DNA from 2 places in the Streptomyces sp. NPDC052036 genome. Region 2 is predicted to be linked to the other one. Evidence: riboswitches for the same ligand, from Rfam matches in the RefSeq annotation. Region 2 holds a riboswitch; the other holds the start of a gene.
What was found. A riboswitch is a leader RNA that binds a small molecule or an ion and turns the genes downstream of it on or off. The one in region 2 is predicted to bind thiamine pyrophosphate.
Positions count from the first base shown of each region.

Region 1 (7,278 bases), on a different contig from region 2:
CCGCCGGTGGCGCTCCCGGTGTGCACGACGACGCCCAGCGCCCCGATCTCACGGCCCCGGCGCAGCGAGTGCCGCAAGGATTCAACCGACCTCTCGACGGTCGCCTCGGTGTGCGAACCGAAGTTGATCAGATACGGCGCGTGCACGTACACCGGTATCGACCCGGCGGCGCACGCGGCCCGGAACGCCTCGTCCTGCCGCGGATTTCCGGCCGGGGTCGCCCAGCCCCGCGGGTTGGCGACGAAGACCTGCACGGTCTCGGCCCCGATGTCCCGCGCATAGGCCAGCCCGACGGAATGCAGACCTCCCGCCACGGGGACATGACTGCCGACGGGATTGCGGAGGGCGGCGGACGCGCCGAGGGCGCCGGGGGACTGCGGAGTGCTCACGCTCCCAGGGTGTCACGCGGCCCGGGCCGCCCGGGCGGCCGGGCGGCCCGGGCGTCTCAGCGGATCTTCAGGGTGATCGTGGACCCCTTGGGCGCTTTCTGCCCGCCCTTCACCGACTGGTGCTTGACCGTGTCGCCGAACAGGCCCAGCAGACCGCGGTCCTCCTCGACCTGGAAGCCCGCCGCCTCCAGGGTCTTGCGCGCGTCGTCGACGTTGTCGCCGACCACGTCCGGCACCTCGACCTGCTCGCGGCCCTTGGAGATCGTCAGTGTGACCGTGTCGCCCTCGGCGACCTGCTTGCCCGGCTCCGGGGACTGCCGGGCGACCTTTCCGGCGTCGAACTCGGAGGTGACCTGCGTGTCCGCGATCCTCACCTTCAGGCCCTCGTCCTGCAACTGGGCCGTGGCATCGTCGAGGTCGGAGCCGGCGACCTCGGGGACCTCCACCGGGCTGCCCTTGCTGACGGTGAGCGCGATCGCCGAACCGCCGTGGCGCTTGGTGCCCGCCCCCGGGTCCGTGCCGATCACGGAGCCCTTGGACACGTCGTCGCTGAACGCCTGGGTGACCATGCCCGGGACCAGGCCGGCCTTCTTCAGCCGCTCCTGAGCCCTGGCCAGAGGGTCGCCCTTCACGTCCGGCACCTGCACCGTCTCGGGGCCGTCCGAGAGGGTCAGTGTCACCGAGTCGTGGGAGCGGATCCGCTCGCCCGCCGCCGGATCGGTGCTGAGCACCGTGCCCTGCCTCACCGTGTCGCTGTAGGCGTGCCTGACCTGCCCGACCTCGAGCCCGGCCCGCTGCAGCCGGGTCCGCGCCTCGGCCTCGGTCTTCGCCAGCAGCGGCGGCACCTTGGTGAACTGGCCGGAGTTGATGTACCAGACGCCGGCGCCGGCGCCGAACACCACCAGCGCGGCGAGGACCAGCGCCAGCACCCTGCGAGGGCGCCCGGCGGGCTCGGCGGGCGGGGTCTGCAGCACGCTCGTCCGGTTGAACACGGCCGTGTCGTGGGCGGGGTCCTCGCCGTCCACGGGGCGGACCGGCAGCAGACGCGGGATCACGCTCGTACGGTCCCCGGCGTTGTCGTGCTCCGCGGCGAGGGCGCCCGGCGGTACCGCGTCCAGCTGTTCCGCGGTGAGTTCGCTGCGCGCGTCGAGCACCTGCCCGAGCAGCGCCACCGCATCGTCCGGACGCAGCTCGGGGTTGCGGGCGGTCGCCGTCGTGACCAGTTCGTCGAGCTCGATCGCCAGCCCCGGCACGGCGGCCGACGGCGGCGGCACATCCTCGTTCAGGTGCTGGTAGAGCACCTGGGCGGGGGAGTCCCCGCCGTGCGGCTTGGCGCCGGTCAGCATCTCGTACAGGACCACCCCGCACGCGTACACATCGACCCGGGGGTCGGCCGTGCCGTGTTCTATCTGCTCCGGGGCGAGATAGGAGACGGTGCCGAGGACGGCGCCCGTGGTGTTCGTGACGGTGTCGACGGCCCGGACGAGACCGAAGTCGGCCACCTTGACCCGGCCGTCGTCGCCTATCAGGACGTTCTCCGGCTTCATGTCCCGGTGCACGAAACCGGCGCGGTGCGCGGCGCCGAGCGCGGCCAGCACCGGCTCCAGGATGTCCAGGGCGGCGCGCGGCTGGAGCGCCCCCCGCTCGCGCAGCACGTCCCGCAGGGTGCAGCCCGCGATGTACTCCATGGCGAGGTAGACGTAGGACCCGTCGGCGCCCTGGTCGAAGACCTGCACCACATTGGGGTGGGCCAGGCGCGCGACCGACTTGGCCTCACGGATGAAGCGCTCCACGAAGCTCGCGTCGGCGGCCAGCGCCGGGTGCATCACCTTGAGCGCGAGGACACGGTCGAGGCGGGTGTCCAGGGCCCGGTAGACCGTGGCCATCCCGCCGATCGCGATCCGTGCGTCGACGCGATAGCGGCCGTCGAGCACCTGCCCGACGAGAGGGTCCTGAAGGGTCGTATCCACGCAGGTGAGTCTACGAGGGACCACTGTCGGTCCCCTCCGCTCCCGCTGCTCGGGGCATGACTGCAGCGGAGCTGTGACGCGGACCGCACGCGGCCCGGCCCCCGCGGCGGACGGCCGGGGCGGGTCTCAGAACGCGGGCCGCTCCGGGTCCAGGCGCGCCATGCCCTCCGTCGGGGACGACGCCTCCGCGAAGTGCCGGCGGGGAATGCGCCCCGCCCGCCGGGCCAGCCGGCCCGCCTCCACGGCGTGCCGCATGGCCTCCGCCATCAGGACCGGTTCCTGCGCCCGGGTGACCGCCGAGGCGAGCATCACTCCCGCGCACCCCAGTTCCATGGCCAGGGCCACGTCCGAGGCCGTGCCCGCCCCCGCGTCCAGGATCACCGGCACGCGTGCGTGCTCGATGATCAGCTGGAAGTTGTGCGGATTGCGGATGCCGAGCCCGGAGCCGATCGGCGAGCCGAGGGGCATGATCGCGGCGCAGCCGACCTCCTCCAGCTTCCGGGCGAGGACCGGGTCGTCGTTCGTGTACGGCAGCACGGTGAAACCGTCGTCGACCAGGGTCTCGGCCGCGTCCAGCAGCTCGATGGGGTCGGGCAGCAGGGTCCGCTCGTCGGCGATGACCTCCAGCTTCACCAGATCCGTGCCGAGCGCCTCGCGCGCGAGGCGGGCGGTGAGCACCGCCTCGCCCGCGGTGAAGCAGCCCGCCGTGTTGGGCAGCACCCGGATCCCGAGCCGGTCGAGCACGGACAGCACCGAGCCGTGCACCGAGGCGTCGACGCGGCGCATCGCGACCGTCGTCAGCTCCGTGCCGGACGCTACCAGCGCCCGTTCCATGACATCGAGGCTCGGCGCGCCGCCGGTCCCCATGATCAGCCGGGACGAGAACGTCGTGCCACCGAGGACGAAGGGGTCGTCGGCCATGGGATCAGCCTCCTTGGACGGCGGTGAGGACCTCGACGCGATCACCCTCGTGGAGGGCGGTCGACGGCCACTGCGTGCGCGGGACGACGGTTTCGTTGAGGGCGGCGGCCACTCCCGAGGGGGCCGCGGTGAGGGCCCGTACGACGGCGTCCAGTGCGATGCCGGGAGCGAACTGTCGGGACTCTCCGTTGACCGAGATGTTCATGCGGGCTGCTCCGTGAGCGCGGTGGCGGCGAACCGCCGGGGGGTGAAGGGGCGGGCCTCGTCCGGGAGGTCGCCCGTGGTCAGGACATGGGCCATGACATCGCCGGTCACCGGGGTGAGCAGGACGCCGTTGCGGTAATGGCCGGTGGCGAGCAGCAGGCCGTCCAGCTCGGTCGGGCCGAGCAGCGGCGCGTTGTCCGGGGAGCCCGGGCGCAGTCCGGCCCGGGTCTCGGTGAGCGGCAGCTCGGTGATCCCGGGGACCAGCTCGTGCGCGTCGCGCAGCAGCTCGTAGACCCCGCCCGCGGTGACCGTGGTGTCCCAGCCCAGCTCCTCGCTGGTCGCGCCGACCACCAGCTCGCCGTTCTCGCGCGGCACCAGGTAGAGGTGGCCGCCGCGGACGACGGCGCGCACGGTACGGCTCAGGAACGGGGCGTACCGCTTCGGCACGGTCAGCCGCAGCACCTGCCCCTTCACGGGGCGCACGGGCGGCAGCACCTCGTCGGGCACCCCCGCGAGCTGCCCGCTGAGACTGCCCGCGGCGAGCACGACCTGTTCCGCGGCGAGCTCGGTGCCGTCGGCGGTCCTGACGCCGGCGGCCCGCCCCCGCAGCACCGTCAGCCGTTCGGCCCACCCCCGGTGAAAGCCGACCCCGGCCCGTTCGCAGGCCGTGACCAGCGCCGCGACCAGCCGCCGCGGGTCGATCTGGTGGTCGCCGTCGACCTTGAGCCCGCCGCGCACCCCGGGCGCGAGCATCGGCTCCAGGCGTCGGCACTCACGGCCGTTCAGCCATTCCGACGCGAGGCCGGAGCGCTGCTGCAGGGCGTGCAGGTCCCGCAGATGGGCGCGGTCGTCGGCGTCCAGCGCGACGGCGAGCGTGCCGCACCGGCGGTACCCGAGGTCCTGGCCGGTGGCCTCGGTCAGCTCGGCGGCGAAGTCCGGGTAGCGCCGCGCGGACTCCAGATTGAGCGCGAGCAGCGTCTGCTCGCCGTAGTGCAGTTCGGTGACGGCGGCCAGCATTCCCGCGGCCACCTGGGCGGCGCCGCCACCCGGTGCGGGATCGACCACGGTCGTGGCGAGCCCGTGCTGTGCGGCGCGCCAGGCCGTGACGAGTCCGATGATCCCGCCCCCGACGACGAGGACGTCCGAGGCACGTATGGGCGACATGGGCATTCAGCCCCCTCCCTTCGCCGGCATGATCCGGATCAGGTTCGTACGGTCGGAGGCCGGCCAGCCTCCCTCTCAGCCCGGTGCGTCCGGGCTCCCGCGAGTGCTTGTTACGGGGGCCACCCTAATCCGTGGCCGTCCGTGCCGGTAAGGGAGCCTCCCGGGGACCGAGGTTGTGGTGCGCCACGGCGGGTAGGCGCAAGGGGACCGCCCCGGTTTCCCGGCAGGCACGGTTCGGGCGGGGTCGCGGCAGGCAGCGGGACGAGTGCTGTGCAGCAGGTCACTCAGCATGCCCGCTGACTGACACATTGTCAGTTGGCTAGGGTGATCAGGTGAGCGAGCAGACGCAGGAGCGGGGCGATTCGGCACGGCGCGTCGTCGTCGTGGGTGCGGGCATGGCCGGGGTGCAGACCGCGGTCGCGCTGCGCGAACAGGGGTTCACCGGCCGGGTGACGCTGATCGGGGCGGAGCCGCACCAGCCGTACGACAGGCCGCCGCTGTCCAAGGCCGTGCTGCTCGGCAAGGCCGAGGGCTCCGCCTTCGACGTCGACTTCGAGGCCCTCGGCATCGAGCTGCGGCTGGGCTGCGAGGTGGTCGGCCTGCGCCCCGGCGATCATGAGCTGGACACCGTGGAGGGATCGGTCCCCTACGACGTGCTCGTTCTCGCCACCGGAGCGGAACCGATCCAGCTGCCGGGCGCGGAAGGCGTCCCCGGGGTGCATCTGCTGCGCACGCTGGACGACGCCGAGCGGCTGCGGCCGGTCCTCGCCGAGCAGCACGACATCGTGGTGGTGGGCGCGGGCTGGATCGGTGCCGAGTTCGCCACCGCGGCGCGCGAGGCGGGCTGCGCCGTGACCGTGGTGGAGGCCGCGGACCGGCCGCTCGCGGGGGCGCTGCCCGCGGAGGTGGCCGCACCGATGGCGGCCTGGTACGCGGACAGCGGGGCCGAACTGCGCACCCACGCGCGCGTGGACCGCATCGAGCCCGGGGCCGTGGTGCTCGACGACGGGTCCCGGGTGCCCGCGGACGCGGTGGTCGTGGGCATCGGGGCGCGCCCGGCCACGGCGTGGCTCGCGGGCTCGGGCATCGAGCTGGGCGTGCACGGGGAGGTGCTGGCCGACGAGCACCTGCGCACCTCCGTGCCGGACGTCTACGCGGTCGGGGACTGCGCGTCCTTCCCGTCGGGCCGGTACGAGCAGCGCCTGCTGGTCCACCACTGGGACAACGCCCTCCAGGGCCCGCGCACGGTCGCCGCGAACATCATCGGGGAGACGCCGATGGCGTACGACCCCGTGCCGTACTTCTGGTCGGAGCAGTTCGGCCGTTTCGTCCAGTACGTGGGCCACCACGCCGCGGCCGACACGACCGTCTGGCGCGGGAACCCGCAGGGCGCCGCCTGGGCGGTGTGCTGGCTGCGCGCGGGCAGCCTGGTGGGCCTGCTGGCGGTGGGCCGCCCCCGGGACCTGGCGCAGGGCCGCCGTCTGATCGAGTCGGGCACCCCGATGGACCCGGAACTGCTGGCGGACCCGTCGCGCCCGCTGAAGGAGGCCACGGCGTAGGGGGCAGATCCCGGGCGCTGCGTCCGGGCCCTCGCGCAGCCCCCCGTTCGCGGGACGGCCGGGGTCCTTCGTGTCCACCGCCGGAGGCAACCGGCACTCCACCGGAGGCGCCCCGCTTCCGACTGTCAGTCCGGGATGGCACGCTTGATCCCGTGACCGAGATTGACGCAAAGATTGATGCTCTCGTCCCCGGCTGGCTCACCCTCCCCGACATCGCCGAGGCACTCGGCGTCGAGGTGACCCGCGTGCGGCAGCTGGTCAAGGAGGGCCAGCTCATCGCCGTACGCCGTGGCGAGAACCGCGCACTGCACGTCCCCGACGCCTTCATCGACGGGGACAAGGTGGTCAAGGGCCTGTCCGGGACCCTGACCCTCCTGCGGGACGACGGCTTCACGGTCGAAGAGATGATCGAGTGGCTGTTCACCTCCGACCCGACCCTCCCCGGCACCCCCGCACAGGCCCTCATGGAGAATCGCGGCACGGAGGTGAAGCGCCGCGCGCAGGCGCTCGCCGTCTGATCCGAGCGAGACCAACCGTCCGGCGTACGGGCCGCGGGTCCAGGGGCCCCGGCCTCCGGCCGTCCGCGCCCGCCGCGGCCCGTACGCCACCGACCCCCCGGGGGGAACCCACCGTGCCCGACACCGCCCGCACCGCGCGGCTCGCCGACGCCCGCGTCTATCTGTGCACGGACGCCCGCACCCGCCAGGGCGACCTCGCCGAGTTTCTCGACGCGGTCCTGACCGGCGGCGTCGACATCGTGCAGCTGCGCGACAAGGGCATGGAGGCGGCCGAGGAACTGGAGCACCTGGCGGTCTTCGCCGACGCCTGCGCCCGCCACGGCAGACTGCTGGCGGTGAACGACCGCGCGGACGTCGCCCACGCCGCCGCCTCGGACGTCCTGCACCTCGGGCAGGGCGACCTTCCCGTCCCCGCGGCCCGCGCCGTCCTCGGCGACGACGTCCTCATAGGCCGCTCGACACACTCCGTGGCGGAGGCCGAGTCCGCCGCCGCGCAGGACGGAGTGGACTACTTCTGCACGGGCCCCTGCTGGCCCACCCCCACCAAGCCCGG
Region 1 covers NZ_JBFAWW010000026.1:78,858-86,135, forward strand. The annotation lists gene AB0L95_RS29350 (deoxyribonuclease IV) at 1-389, opposite strand, end outside; gene pknB (Stk1 family PASTA domain-containing Ser/Thr kinase) at 446-2,359, opposite strand; gene AB0L95_RS29360 (thiazole synthase) at 2,486-3,280, opposite strand; gene thiS (sulfur carrier protein ThiS) at 3,285-3,485, opposite strand; gene thiO (glycine oxidase ThiO) at 3,482-4,648, opposite strand; TPP riboswitch at 4,647-4,759, opposite strand; gene AB0L95_RS29375 (FAD-dependent oxidoreductase) at 4,981-6,207, shown strand; gene AB0L95_RS29380 (Rv2175c family DNA-binding protein) at 6,360-6,725, shown strand; gene thiE (thiamine phosphate synthase) at 6,839-7,278, shown strand, end outside.
Region 1: linked by a shared signal. The riboswitch ahead of thiO (glycine oxidase ThiO) and the one ahead of AB0L95_RS35950 (cytosine permease) in region 2 are both predicted to bind thiamine pyrophosphate.

Region 2 (7,278 bases):
TAGTCGCGCTGGCCCTGGGTGAGCGCGGCGGGCAGGCGCTCGGCGCGCAGGGAGTCGTAGTACGACAGCGCCGCCGAGAACGCCGGCACCGGCACGCCCCGACGGGCCGCGGTGGCGATCACCTCGCGCCACGGCACCTGTGCCTCCGTGATCTCCGTCGCGAAGCCCTCGTCGGACAGCAGGCTGACCAGGCCCGGATCCGCGGCGTAGGCGGCGCGGATACGGTCCAGGAAGGCGGCCCGGATGATGCAGCCCCCGCGCCAGATCCTGGCGACCGCGCCGAGATCGATGCTCCAGCCGAACTCCTCGGCGGCATCCAGGATCATCTTCCAGCCCTGGTCGTAGGCGATCAGCTTCGACGCGTACAGGGCCTGCTCCACCTGCGCGGTGAAGCGCTCGGCCTCGTACGGGGTCAGCTCCGAGCCGGAGCCTCCGGGCAGTCCGCGGTAGGCGTCGCGCAGCGCGGACTGGCCGGAGGCGGCGCGGGCGAAGGTGGCCTGGGCGATGGCGGTCACCGGCGAGCCCAGCTCCAGCGCGGTCTGCACGGTCCAGCGCCCGGTGCCCTTCTGCCCGGCGGCGTCGGCGACCACGTCGACGAACGGCTCGCCGGTCGCCGCGTCCACATGGGACAGCACCTCGGCCGTGATCTCGATCAGATAGGAGTCCAGGCGCCCCTTGTTCCACTCGCGGAAGATCTCGGCGATCTCCGCGGGAGAGAATCCGGCGACCTGGCGCAGCAGGTCGTAGGCCTCGCCGATGAGCTGCATGTCGGCGTACTCGATCCCGTTGTGCACCATCTTCACGAAGTGCCCGGCGCCGTCCGTGCAGACATGCGTCGTGCACGGCTCGCCGTCGACCTGCGCGCTGATCTTCTCGAACATCGGACCGAGCGCGGCATACGACTCCGGTGAACCGCCGGGCATGATGCTCGGCCCGTTGAGCGCGCCCTCCTCGCCTCCGGAGACACCCGCGCCGACGAAGTGGATACCGCGGTCGCGCAGGGACCGCTCACGGCGCCGGGTGTCCGCGAAGTGCGCGTTGCCACCGTCGATGATCATGTCGCCGGGCTCCAGGAGCGGGGCGAACTCCTCGATCACCGCGTCGGTGGCCGCGCCCGCCTGCACCATGATCATCAGGCGGCGGGGGCGCTCCAGCGCCGCCACGAAGTCCTCGGCCGTCTCGACGGCCACGAACGCGCCCTCGTGCCCGAACTCCTCGACCAGCGCCTTGGTTCTGGTCGGGGTGCGGTTGTGCACGGCGACGGTGTACCCGTGCCGGGCGAAGTTCCGGGCCAGGTTGCGGCCCATCACCGCGAGTCCGGTGACGCCGATCTGGGCGGTCGCCTGCATGCTGTGCTCCTTGGGTCCGGATCCGCCCCGGCCCGCGTGTCCGGCGGGTGCGGCGGATGTCGCTCGGTACGGCTTGTGCCGCTGTACCGGTCAAGTACGGACGACGAGACACCGGTTGCTCATCGCAGGGAGCGGGATCTGCACGAAGGCCGCGCCGGCTGCGGGGCGGCGAACGCGGTGCTTCACGTCCCGACGACATGGAGGGAGGCCCACAGCGCGACCACCGCGCCCACCAGAGCGGTCGGTACCGTGATCACCGCGAGCCGGGTGAACTCCCTGAGGTCCACGCCATGGCTGTGCTGATGGACGATGCGCCGCCACAGCAGCGTGGCCAGGGATCCCGCGTAGGTCAGATTGGGGCCGATGTTCACCCCGAGCAACACGGCGAGCACCGCGCCGGGCCCGGACGGGGCGGTCAGCGGCAGCAGGACCAGGACCGCGGGCAGGTTGTTGATCACGTTGGCCAGCAGGGCGGCCAGCGCCGCGAGCCCCAGCAGGGCGGCCAGTCCCGTCCCGCCCGGGATCAGCCGGCCGAGGGCGTCCGAGAGGCCGTTGTCGACCACCGCGCGCACCACGACGCCCAGGGCCAGCACGAACGTCAGGAAGGACGGCGCCGCCGCCCGCACCACCGCGAGCGGGGTGGCCCGGCGCCGGACGAGCGCACGGCCGGCGAGGACCAGCGCTCCGCCCAGCGCCGACCACGCCGGGTCGATGCCGACCGCGGAGGCGACCACGAACCCGGCCAGCGTGCAGGCGACGGTCACCAGCGCGAACAGCGGCAGCTGCGGCGGTTCACCGGGCTCCTCGGCCGTGGCACCGGCCGCAAGGTCACGGCGGAAGAAGCGCCGGAAGACCACGTACTCGGCGCCGATCGCCACCAGCCACGGCAGGGCCATCAGGGCGGCGAAGCGGGTGAAGCTCAGCCCGGCCGCGCCGAACGCGAGCAGATTGGTGAGGTTGGAGACGGGCAGCAGCAGCGAGGCCGTGTTCGACAGATGTGTGCAGGCGTACAAATGCGGCTTCGCGCGCGCGCCCATCCGGGCCGCCGTCGCGAACACCACGGGGGTGAGCAGCACGATCGTGGCGTCCAGGCTGAGCACGGCGGTGATCACCGAGGCAAGCGCGAAGACGGCGGTCAGCAGCCGGCCGGGACGGCCCGCCGCCCAGCGCGCCATCCACGCGCCGCAGGCCCGGAACAGTCCCTCCGCGTCGCAGAAGTGCGCCACCACCAGAACGGCGGCCAGGAAACCGACTACCGGCCCGAGGCGTTCGGCCTCGGCCCGCGCGTGGTCCAGCGAGAGTGCGCCGGTCGCCACCACGATCCCGGCGGCGGGAACCGCCACGACCGCCTCCGGCAGCCCGAAGGGACGGATCACCGCGCCGGCCAGCACGGCGATGAGCAGGAGGACGGAGAGGGCCTCGGCGAGCGGGGTGTTCAGGGTGCGGTCCTTCCTTGAGCGGGGAGCGGGGCCTTGAGCCGGGTGGCTGCTGCCCTGCCATCACACCAGGCCGGCCAGCCGGTCCATCACACCAGGCTCGACGGCCGGCCACGGCACGCCGGACCGCACGGCCGACTGCGGCAGGCGGGGCCGGACGGCTGGTTCCCGCACGCAGGCTGGTCAGCGCGCCTCGGCGTGCGGTGCCGCGGGCACCTGTGTCACCCGCCCCCGTCAGCGTCCCCCGAGCTCCCGCAGCCGCCACCCGTGGTCCACCGGCCCGATGCCGGCACCCAGTGCGAAGCCCGCCGCGATGGCCGCCGTGACGTACTCCTTGGCCCTGCGGACCGCCTCGGGCACCGGGAGGCCCTGGGCGAGCCCGACCGCGACGGCCGAGGCGAGCGTGCAGCCGGTGCCGTGGGTGTGCCGGTTGTCGTGGCGCTCGGCGCGCAGCCAGTGCTCCGCTCGGCCGTCCGTGAGCAGGTCCACGGCCGCCCCGGGCAGATGACCGCCCTTGACCAGGACCCATCGGGGCCCGTACGACAGCAGGCGTTCGGCCGCGCGCCGCATCCCGGGCTCGTCGGTCACCCGGAGGCCGGTCAGCTCCGCGACCTCGTCCAGATTGGGCGTGGTGACCGTGGCGAGCGGCAGCAGCCGGGTGCGTACGGCGTCCAGCGCGTCGTCGGCGAGCAGCCGGTCCCCGTGCTTGGAGACGCTGACCGGGTCCACGACGACCGGGGCCGCCACGTCGGTGAGCAGGTCGGCCACCGTCGTGACCAGGGTGGGCGAGGCGAGCATGCCGGTCTTGACCGCCTGGACGCCGATGTCGTCGACGACGCTGCGGTACTGCGCGCGGACCGCCTCCGCGGGCAGCTCCCAGGCGCCCTGCACCCCGACGGAGTTCTGCGCCGTGACCGCGGTGATCACACTCATGCCATGGGCGCCGAGCGCCAGCATCGTCTTGAGGTCGGCCTGGATCCCGGCACCGCCGCCGGAGTCGGATCCGGCGATCGTGAGCACACGGGGTGGCGCGGTCATGCGCGACCCTCCTCTCGGGTCTCTGTGGTTCCTCGGGTTTCGCGGGGCTGTCGGGCGCGCAGGGGTGCGTACACCGCGAGCGCCACCACGAACGCCACGTAGTACGAGATGTCGGCGCCGTGCAGCGCGTGGGCGACCGGGCCCACGTACAGGCCGGTGTCCATGAACGGCACCGCCGCGGCGAAGGCGACGGCGAACGCCAGTACCGGGGGCCAGGCCTGCCGGGGCCGGGCCGCCTCGGCCGCGAGATCGATGCGGGTGCCGCGCCGGGCGAGCCAGTCCACGACCACGATCGCCACGAACCCGGGGATCCAGTAGCTCACGAACAGCAGGACGTTCTGGAAGCGAGCCGTCGTGTCGGCCGCGTGCATCCACAGCACCAGCGGGAAGCCGAGCAGCACGGCGAGCGCGGCCGCCGCCGGGCGCGGTATGCGTACGCCCACGGTCTGCAGTGCCAGCGAGCCGCTGTAGTCGTTCATCGCGTTGCTGCACAGTGCCGCGAGCGCCACGGCCAGCAGCCCGAAGGCGCCCCCCGCGCCCCCGCCCAGCAGCGCGTCCACCCCGGTGGCCGTCTGGTCGGTCAGCGCGGACGCGCCCCACAGCCCGAGGGCCTGGACGGCCACGTAGGACACCACGAGCCCGAGCAGCGTGCACCAGAACATCCGGGGACGGGACGTGGCACGCGGCAGATAGCGGCTGAAGTCGCTGGCGTACGGGGCCCAGGACAGGGCCAGACTGAGCGCGATGGTGCTGGTCAGCACGAACGCGCCCGCCCGGTCGGCGCCGTGCGCGCTGCCTGTCGCGGCCACCTGGACGCTGCCGGACATCCGCAGGGCGATCAGCGCGAAAGCGGCCGCGAGCACGAAGGTCATGACGATCTGGAGGCGGTGGATGGCCTCGTAGCCGAGGACTCCCAGGGCCCCCTGCGCCAGCATGATGGCAAGGACCCCCAGCCAGAACGGCCAGCCGCACAGCCGCGCCAGCGCGTCCCCGCCGAAGAGCCCGATCAGCGCGTCCCAGGCGACCGACGACAGCCACTGCAGCACACCGGGCAGCGCGACCGCCCGCCCGAACGCGAGCCGGGCGAGCGGAAGCTGCCCGGCGCCGGTACGGCTGCCCCAGGTGCTCAGATAGGCGGTGGGCACCGCGCCGATCACCGTGCCGAGGACGACGGCGGCGAGCGCGGTGGTGAAGTCCAGGCCGAGCGCGATGCCTATGGTGCCGGTGAACACACCGGTCATGGTCAGATTGGGTGCGAACCACACCGTGAACAGTCGGCCCGCGCCGCCGTAGCGATGGGTCTCGGGGACCGGTTCGATGCCGTGCCCCTCGATCCGGAGATCGCCGGGAGCGCTGGGCATCCGGCCGTCGAAGACGGCTCGCCGGCTGTCGGCGGGCAGCCCGCCGGGAACATGCGCCACAGGCATGAAAGACATCCCTCCGCCAGTACGAACTGGTTCAGGTTCGACGGGTGTGATCTCAGCCCCTGGCGGGGCACCCCGTGTCCGGTACGGCGGCAAGATTAACCCGAGCTCCGGGATGTGCCACAAGGAAGGGCCGCCGCCGGATCCGGCAGCGGCCCTTCTCCCCCTACGACGTGCGGTGTCAGCGCTGGGTGTAGATGAAGCCGGTCTTGTCGACCTCGTCGCCGGAGCGGCCGTGGAATCCGGCGATCTGCCAGCCGCTGGGCGCCGTACGCGTCACGCAGTCGGACGTCGTGGTGCCGCCCGCCAGGCTGTTGCCGAGGTTGGTCGTGAACTTGGCGTAGAAGATCCTCGTGTGGCCGGCGTTCGTGCCCTCGCACAGCTGCGCGCTCGTCACGTACTCGCCGCTGCCCAGGGTGAGGGTCGACGCCGTGCCGCCGGTACCGCCGTGGGCGAGCGTGGTGCCGTTGCTCAGTGTCAGGCCGATACGGTCGACACGGGAGCCGCTGCGCAGGGTGATGCTCGTGGCGCGCGCGCCCGCCGGGACGCTGTCGATGTCGTTGTAGTAGTCCCCGTGCGGCCCGCCGAACTGGTCACTGAGCTGGAAGGCGGAGTTGCGCGTCCAGCCGAACGTCGCGGTGATCGGGTCGTGGTCGGAGAGCATGAGCCCGTCGTCGGTGAGGAACTTCGCGTGCTCGTTGTTGTACGAGGTGGCGTTCAGCGAGACGAGCTTGCTGCCCCGGTAGAGGATCTTGTCGACGACCTCGCAGCTGTTCGTGACCGCGTTCTCGTCGCAGACCAGTGCGTCGCTGCCCTTCGCGGGCGGGGTGCCGCCGCGCACGAGCTGGACCCAGGCGTCGGTGAGACCGGCCGCCGCGGCGAACTCCGCGATCGTGTCACCGGAGCGTGTGTAGCGGGTGTTGGTGTCGCCCATCACCACGACGGCGTTGCCCGCGGAGTGGGTGCGGACGAAGTCCGACAGCTGGCTGAGGTTGTCCGCGCGCGAGGCCAGGTCGCCGTCGTTCGTACCGGCGTTGGTGTGCAGGTCGTAGAAGTCGACGTACACGCCCTCGGCGAGCCGTTCCCGCATGAACGTGAAGCCCTTGGGGGTGAGACAGTCGCCCGAGTCGTACTGGCACGAGTTCCAGTGGACGCGCTCGAAGTCATCGGTGTCGTACGGCAGGCCGGACAGCGTGTTGAGGCCGCTGCCGATGCCGGCCCCGCCGCTGGTGGGCGTGCGGTAGGGGTGTGTGTCGGAGGCGTACAGGTAGGAGTGGTAGTTGAAGTCCTCCTGCACATGGACGATGTCGTACGGGCCGAGCCGCCCGCCGATCGTCGTCGTGCTCGACTGGCGGGGCGTCGGGGCGCTGGAGAGGCCTTCGGGGAGGCCCGCGACGTTGTAGGTGAGCACGCGGAACGTGCCCGAGCCGGCCGCCGTCGCGGCGGGCGCGGCGCTGGTGGGTCCACCGAACACGGCGGCCGTCGCCGCGAGGGTGGCGAGGAGTCTGCGCATGGGGGTACGGCTCCTGGGGTGACGGGAGAATGATGTTGCGCGCATGCCAAAACGTAACGGCCAACGTAGCGGCCGAAGCTGTGAGGGAATGCGCTTTCTGCCGCTTCGGAGAAGACTTCACCCACCGGTCGCCCCAGCGTCGACGACGACCCTATGCCGCGTGTTCCAGGACCTCCTGCGCCACGTTCTCGTCCAGGGCCGCGCGCACCAACGCGGCCGACAGCACCGCCGGTTCGGTGTCCCCGGCGAGCCGCACCAGCCGCTGCGGATCCTTGGGCAGGCCGAGCCGCTCCGCCCCGGACAGGGCCTTGGCGTCCAGATAGGGCCCCACCTCCGGCCAGACTCGCTGTACCTCCCGAAGGAAGATGTCGGCACCGGCCGGCCCCATCCCCGGTATCTCCTGAAGCAACCGGCGCAGCTCAGGAACGTCCCCGTGCGCCTCCTTCCGCATCCGCCGCAGATCGCCGCCCCAACGTTCCGTCAACAGCTCTGCGCCGTTGCCGAGTTGGGTGGCCGTG
Region 2 covers NZ_JBFAWW010000043.1:29,791-37,068, reverse strand. The annotation lists gene gndA (NADP-dependent phosphogluconate dehydrogenase) at 1-1,349, opposite strand, end outside; gene AB0L95_RS35960 (arsenic transporter) at 1,532-2,788, opposite strand; gene thiD (bifunctional hydroxymethylpyrimidine kinase/phosphomethylpyrimidine kinase) at 3,020-3,823, opposite strand; gene AB0L95_RS35950 (cytosine permease) at 3,820-5,250, opposite strand; TPP riboswitch at 5,242-5,335, opposite strand; gene AB0L95_RS35945 (jacalin-like lectin) at 5,429-6,760, opposite strand; gene AB0L95_RS35940 (endonuclease) at 6,912-7,278, opposite strand, start outside.